DNA from 2 places in the Deinococcus misasensis DSM 22328 genome. Region 2 is predicted to be linked to the other one. Evidence: a T-box and tRNA genes for the amino acid it is inferred to sense, from the RefSeq annotation. Region 2 holds a T-box; the other holds one or more tRNA genes.
What was found. A T-box is a leader RNA that pairs with one kind of tRNA and senses whether it is charged. The one in region 2 lies ahead of Q371_RS16170 (valine--tRNA ligase), so its partner is inferred to be a tRNA-Val.
Positions count from the first base shown of each region.

Region 1 (3,408 bases), on a different contig from region 2:
CGGAGGTAGGTGATGCCCAGACTGACCAGCACCGTGAAAGGCAAAGCCACCCAGAGCGGTGTCCAGCCAAGCAACAAGCCCAGAGACACCCCCCCAAAAGCAGCATGGGCCAGACCGTCGCCCAGAAAACTGAGGCCCCTCTGGACAATGAAGACCCCGTAGTAGCCGCACATCAAACCGATGATGATTCCGGCCATCAGGGCCCGTTGCAAAAAGGGGAGGGTCAGAAAATCCTGCACGATTTCCATCAGAGGGTCCTTTTGTGGTGGTGGCTGCCGTGACCGTATGCTCTGGACAGGCAATCTTCGCACAGGGCTGTGGAGGGATGACCACAACCGTACAGGGTGCGGTTCAGCACAATCACATAAGAGGCGTGGTAACGGGCCACATCAAAGTCGTGGGTGATCATGGCGATGGTGGCTCCGCTTTCCTTGCGGTAGGCTTCCAGCATGTGGTACATGTCCTTTTCGCCCAGAGCATCAATTCCAGTGGCGGGTTCGTCCAGCAGAATTAAAGAAGGTTTACGCACCAGAGCGCGGGCCAGATAGACCCTCTGGAGTTCTCCTCCAGAAAGCCTGCCCAGAGGACGCTCAGCCAGACGGTCTGCACCGACACGCTCCAAAGCTTGGGTGGCCAGTTTGCGTTCAGACGCCCGCAGGGGTCCCGGCCACGCCCTGCGCACCCCAGAGAGCACCAGTTCAATGGCCACCGCTGGAAAAGAGCGGTCAAAGGTTTTGATTTGCGGCACATAGCCGATTTGTGTGGGCGAACTGCCGGGTTTTTTGCCCAGCACTTTCACCTCGCCGGCCTCTGGGGTCACCAGACCCAATAGGGTTTTCATGAAGGTGCTTTTGCCTGCGCCGTTGGGTCCCACCACCGCCAGAAAAGCCCCTGTGGGCACCTGAAGGCTGAGGTTGTCCAGAGCCACGAAGTCCCCAAAACGGACCCGCAGTCCCTGTGTTTCTATGGCCATCTCCTGCATCAAGAGTTCAGTGTACTCCGATTGGCTCTGGCAAGAAAGGTATTGATAGACATTTATCATTAAGTTTCTGGGAGCAGGAAAGAGGTGCAGGTCTTGACGAACTCTGGAACCTTTAATAAGATGTTTGAGCTTACGGCAAGGGTAGTTAGCTCAGCGGTAGAGCGTCCGCCTTACAAGCGGAGGGTCGGGGGTTCAAATCCCTCACTGCCCACCAAATCAAAAGCGTGCCAAACACAACAAATCCCCTCAGAATGCTCTGGGGGGATTTGCTTTGACAGCCATCATGCAGCGATGCACTTTTTGAGCAGGAGTGAAGATCTGGAAAAACCTTTTCTGAAATTGCACCTGAGTTGATGTTTTGATGGAAGGTGTGTTCGACAATCTGAACTTTCCAATCAATCACAATCAGAAAGTAGACAAACCTTACATTGCAGTCAGGGCCAGATGTTGGAATTGCTCTGGCCCTTTGAAAGGAAAAAACATGAACAAAACCCCAGTTTTTGCCCTGCTTCTTTTGTTGGCTTCCTGTGCTCAAACTCCTGTCCTTGAAAGCCAGGATGCATCTGTGACAGAAGGTACACCTTTGCAAGTGCAGACCCACACCATCAAGCTGACTGGAACAGACTCTGTGAACGTCACCCCCACCGAATCCATCAAACCACAAGCTTGTTATGACATGAATGGAAATGGCCAATGCGATGATTTCCGCAACAACAGCATTTCTGCACGCAAATTGGGGGTCAATGCTTCATCAGAAGTGGTTTACCGCGAAAAATTCAGTTGTCGCACGGCTGTGCCTTGCAACTTCTCTGTGACCCGTTCCACTGGAGGGACAATCACAGTCACGGTCAATGCCGAGTACACAGCACCTGTGGCCAGTGCAGGAGTGACTTTGCAAGGTTCTTATACCTGGAACACCCAGGTTGGTGCAAGCATCAATTTGAACCCCTACACCTGTGCAGAGTACCGGGTGGTGATGAATTATGACAACACAAGAGGAGATTATTCTGCAGACTTCTACGAGGAAGGCTTGATTGGAACGTATGGAGGGGTGTTCATTGGCAGGTTCAACATTCCTGGCAAATCCTGGAATGTGAAACGACCCACCATCGAAAACAAAGGTTTCTGGAGTGTTCGCTGCTGAATGGGCCACCTGTATCAAGAAACCCTCTGGATCAACCAGAGGGTTTCTTTGATGTGACGCCATCCATCGCTCAAATTTGATGAAAGCACAGGCAGTCTTACTTGTCTTCGTCCTCGAATTTGCCTTTGATGGAGTTGTTGGCTGTGGTCGCCACCACATCGTTGGTTTCAAGGTTGTAGCGGATCACCTCGGCGGTCAATTCCTCTTTGCCTTTGGTGGATTTCGCAGGATTCTGTGCCGTCCCACGCAAGATCGCCACATTGTCCTTCTCGCTGTACTCCACCTCTTCCGCAGAACTGACCCGGTCTCCGCTGTTCAGCTTCACGCTGCCCTTCATGACGGTGGTGTTCTTGTCCACATCCACCACCAGAGTCTGGCTGCTTCCGGTCAGTTTGCCGTCTTTCTGTTCCCGCTCGAATGTGATGGGGCCTTCGACTTTGGCCTGTCCGTCTTTCTCGTCGTAGACCAGTTTGCTGCCCGAGAGGAGGGTTTTGCCTTTGGTGACTTTGATGGCTCCAGCTTCCGCTTTGGGCGTGAGCTTGGGGCACCCAAAGTCGTCTTCTTCTTCGAGGGAGGCTGCACCACCGGACATTTCGAGGTGTCCGTCTCCGCCTTCTTTTTTGTCCATGACGGCCAGAGGGGCTTTGATCTGGTTGTCGTCAATGGTGGTGAGCACCGACGCTTCAGAAGGGTCAAAGAAGATGCCTCGGGTGGTCTCATCGGGATTGCAGAACAGGGCAAGGCCCGAGTCGTCGGGGCCTCGTTTGCTCATCACAATCAGTTTGTCGTTGCGCTCCAGAGAAAACGTCGGTGCTGTGTCCTCTTCCTGAGCGAGGACCATGGCACCGACGGCAAACAGAAGCAGGGAGGTGATGCGCTGGATGGGTTTCATTGACATTCACCTTCCATGCTCGGCATTTTCAAACTTCAAGAAAGCGAGATGCCTTACTTGAACTGGGCTTCGGAGAATTCGACTTTGCCTTTGAACAGACGCACGGTGTTCTTGTCGGTGTTCTGTTCAAGGGTGCCCCCAGAGATGGTGGCTTTGGTTTTGGCATTGTAGCTCTTGGCGGGAGCACCCAGCACAATTGCGCGGTTGGCTTTGTCGTCGTAATAAACGGTGGTTCCGGTGGTGGTGATGTCACCGTCCACGAGTTTCACGTTGCCTTTGACCAGCAGCAGTTTTTGTTTGTCGTTGGTCAGCACTCGGGCTTCGGTGCCGGTGATCACCAGTTTGTTGTCTTTGGCGTCTTTGGGGTTCTTGGTGAGTTGCACGTTGCCG
Region 1 covers NZ_JQKG01000013.1:23,110-26,517, forward strand. Annotated here, with positions in the region: gene Q371_RS10030 (metal ABC transporter permease) at 1-248, opposite strand, end outside; gene Q371_RS10035 (metal ABC transporter ATP-binding protein) at 248-982, opposite strand; tRNA gene Q371_RS10040 (tRNA-Val) at 1,122-1,196, shown strand; gene Q371_RS10045 (hypothetical protein) at 1,548-2,126, shown strand; gene Q371_RS10050 (LptA/OstA family protein) at 2,224-3,018, opposite strand; gene Q371_RS10055 (LptA/OstA family protein) at 3,072-3,408, opposite strand, start outside.
Region 1: it encodes a tRNA-Val, which carries the amino acid that the T-box ahead of Q371_RS16170 (valine--tRNA ligase) is inferred to sense. The anticodon was not compared.

Region 2 (3,408 bases):
GCAGCCAGAGAATTGATGGAAGAAACCGGGCAGGTGGCGGACCTGCGTTTTCGAGGCATCATGAAATTTCAACTTCAGCCTGATGGGCGCATGGAATACGGTGCTTTGTATGTGGCAGGCCTGAAAGAAATCCGCCCTTTTGAACCCAACACCGAAGCCCTGAAAATCCACCTCTGGTCTGGTGAAGACATCGGGTACATTGATGAGATCGACCAGAAGTTGCTGGAATTGTACATGTGATGCTTCACAACACACCACTCAAAGGGTTTTCAGCATTGGACGGATGATCAGGTGACTTTCAGTCTTCTTTGTGCAGCATCTGTCGTTCTTTGATGATGCTCAGGACGGAAGAAACGAGAATCACCAGCAGGGGACCTGCAAATGCACCACCAACAATCAAGAGAAGAGAATCCATGATTTCAGGTTAAAGGCCACAGCTTAAACCCTGCTGTGGATGCCTTGAGCAAATTGTTGCAGACCTGACCATCAGGATGTCTCAACAAACCCACAGGAAGGGTCTTCAACTGTGATGAAGTGAGGCATGTTGCACACTGTTTTCTTTGACATTGATGACACCCTTTTCGACCACTTCAACAGCATGGAAGCTGCTTTTGCCCATGTGTACCACCGCACACCAGAGTTTCATGGAGTCCCCATGGATCACCTGAAGAAACGCCACAAATCCATTCTGGAGGAGGTCCATGACCGTTATGTGGTTCCCAACCTCCTCAATTTGCATGAGGCCCGCAAGAAGCGTTTTGAATTGCTTCTGGAAGAATGTGGAACAGTCAATGACACAGTGGCGGAACGCCTGAAAGACGAATATCGGCAGGCTTTTTTGGAGTCTCGGATGCTGCTGGAAGGCACCCATGACTTGCTGACCAAGCTGCATGGCAAGGTGCAAATCGGGGTGATTTCCAACAACTCGCTGGAAGAACAAACCGAGAAACTGCAAACCCTTGGCATCCACCACTTCATTGATGTGTGGGTGCTCTCCGATGAATTTGGTTTTGGCAAACCCGACCCGAGGATCTACCAGATTGCGCTGGAACGGGCCAACTGTTTGCCCCATCAGGCCCTGATGATCGGGGATGACCATGCCAAGGATGTCGAAGCTGCCCAAAAAGCTGGGATTGCAGCCGTCTGGCTCAACCGTTTTGGTCACGTTGCCCCTGTCAGTGACGTGCGTCAGGTGCGTGGGCTTCATGAACTGTATGCTCTGGAAGAACTACAACCCTTCTTGAGGTGACCCATGAAATTCCTGATGGCATTGTTGATCGGCACAGGTGGACTGGCTCTGGCCCAGAGCTTTGAAGGGTTCCAGACCCCATCCAAAAACATCCACTGCATGCTGTATGAAAACGAGTTGCGTTGTGATCTTTTGCAAAACACAGCTCCCATTCCGCCCAGACCTCAGAATTGCGATCTGGATTGGGGAAACGCTTTTGCCATGGCTTCTGTTGGAAAGTCCATGCGGATTTGCCATGGAGACACTGCTCTGAACCCCAATTATCCGGTGTTGCAATACGGACAGGTCTGGAAAAAGGCTGGATTCACCTGTACGTCCCTGACCTCGGGTTTGAAGTGCGTGAACAAAAACAAGAAAGGCTGGCTGCTTTCCAGAGGCAAGCAAAGTTTGTTCTGAAAGGTTTGCCTGAATAAGCCAACCTCTTGATGTGCCCTGCACCCCTTTTTGCTATACTCAAAAACGCCTTGATGGGGAAGAGTACCCGAGAGGTGGCGCTCAACAGAGAGACCCCGGAAGCTGAAAAGGGGTTGGGAGGCCACTCGGGGAAGGTCGCCCCGGAGCATGCAGAAGAACGTGCCAGTTTGCGGTTTGAAATGGCACCAGTAGACCTGCACGGGTCAGCCCGAGACAGCTTTGTTCAAGTGCCTTGCCGTTGGCAGGGAATTGCGGTGGTACCGCGGGAATGTGTCTTTTCACGTCTCGTCCGCTTGTCGGATGAGGCGTTTTTTTTGGTTTCAGATGTTGTGGTTTCACATCAAGGAGGTCTTATGAAGGAACTGTCCAAAGCTTACGAACCCCAGGCCATCGAGCCCAGATGGGTCAAGAAATGGGGCGACGAACCCTTCCGCGCCGATGCCACCAGCGGAAAACCCCCGTTCACCATTGTGATTCCTCCACCCAACGTCACCGGAAACCTGCACCTCGGGCATGCGCTGGACAACACCCTGATTGACACCCTGATCCGTTACAAGCGCATGGCAGGTTATGAAGCCCTGTTCCTTCCCGGAACCGATCACGCAGGCATTTCCACCCAGTGGGTGGTCACCAAGCAACTGGCTGCTGAAGGCATCAACCGTTTTGACCTCGGACGTGAGAAGTTCCTTGAAAAAGTCTGGGACTGGAAGGCACAGTCTGGTGGGCAAATCGTCAACCAGCTCAAAACCCTCGGGGTGTCCTGTGATTGGACCCGAGAGCGTTTCACCATGGATGAAGGCCTTTCCAGAGCCGTGCGCCAGCAGTTCATTCAGCTTTTCCACGAAGGTCTGGCTTACAGGGGCGAACGGATTGTCAACTGGGATCCCGTTGGGCAAACCACCCTTTCTGACCTCGAAGTGAAACGCGAAGTCAAAAAAGGCAAGATGTACACCCTGTCCTACAAGCTTCAGGACAGCACTCTGGCCCCCAGCAACGGGGAAGCCGGAGAAATCCGTATCGCTACGGTGCGTCCCGAGACCATCTTTGCGGATCAGGCCATCGCCGTGCACCCTGAAGACGAGCGCTTCCAGCACCTGATCGGTCAGAAAGCCCGCATTCCCCTGACCGACCGCTACATCCCCATCATTGCCGATGAAGCCGTGGAGCGGGATTTCGGGGTGGGAGCCCTGAAAATCACCCCAGCCCACGACCCCACCGACTTTGAAATTGGCGAGCGTCACAACCTTGCCCGTCCCAGCGTGATCGACTGGAACGGCAACCTGACCAGTGACCTTGTCCCAGAGGCTTACCGGAATATGGAGCGCTTCGCAGCCCGCAAAGCCGTGGTCAAAGACCTCACCGAAAATGGCGACCTCCTCGAAGAGAAAGACCATGAAACCGCTCTGGGCATTGCAGAGCGCACAGGTGTGGCCGTTGAGCCGATGATCTCCAAGCAGTGGTTTGTGCGCATGGAAAGCATGGCCCAGTCTGTGCTGGAGGGCCTCGATAAGGGAGAAATCACCCTTTACCCTGAGCGCTACACCAAAGTGAACCGCGACTGGCTGGAAAACATCCGCGACTGGTGCATTTCCCGTCAACTCTGGTGGGGCCACCAGATTCCCGTCTGGTACGACGATCAGGGAAACATCTATGTTCCTGATGCTGAAAACCCCGACCTTGACTGCGATCAGGACCCCCGTTACAGCCACCTCAACCTGAAACGCGATCCTGACGTGTTTGACACG
Region 2 covers NZ_JQKG01000029.1:22,599-26,006, reverse strand. Annotated here, with positions in the region: gene Q371_RS28095 (NUDIX hydrolase) at 1-240, shown strand, start outside; gene Q371_RS16180 (HAD family hydrolase) at 542-1,249, shown strand; gene Q371_RS16175 (DUF6636 domain-containing protein) at 1,253-1,645, shown strand; T-box leader at 1,705-1,959, shown strand; gene Q371_RS16170 (valine--tRNA ligase) at 2,017-3,408, shown strand, end outside.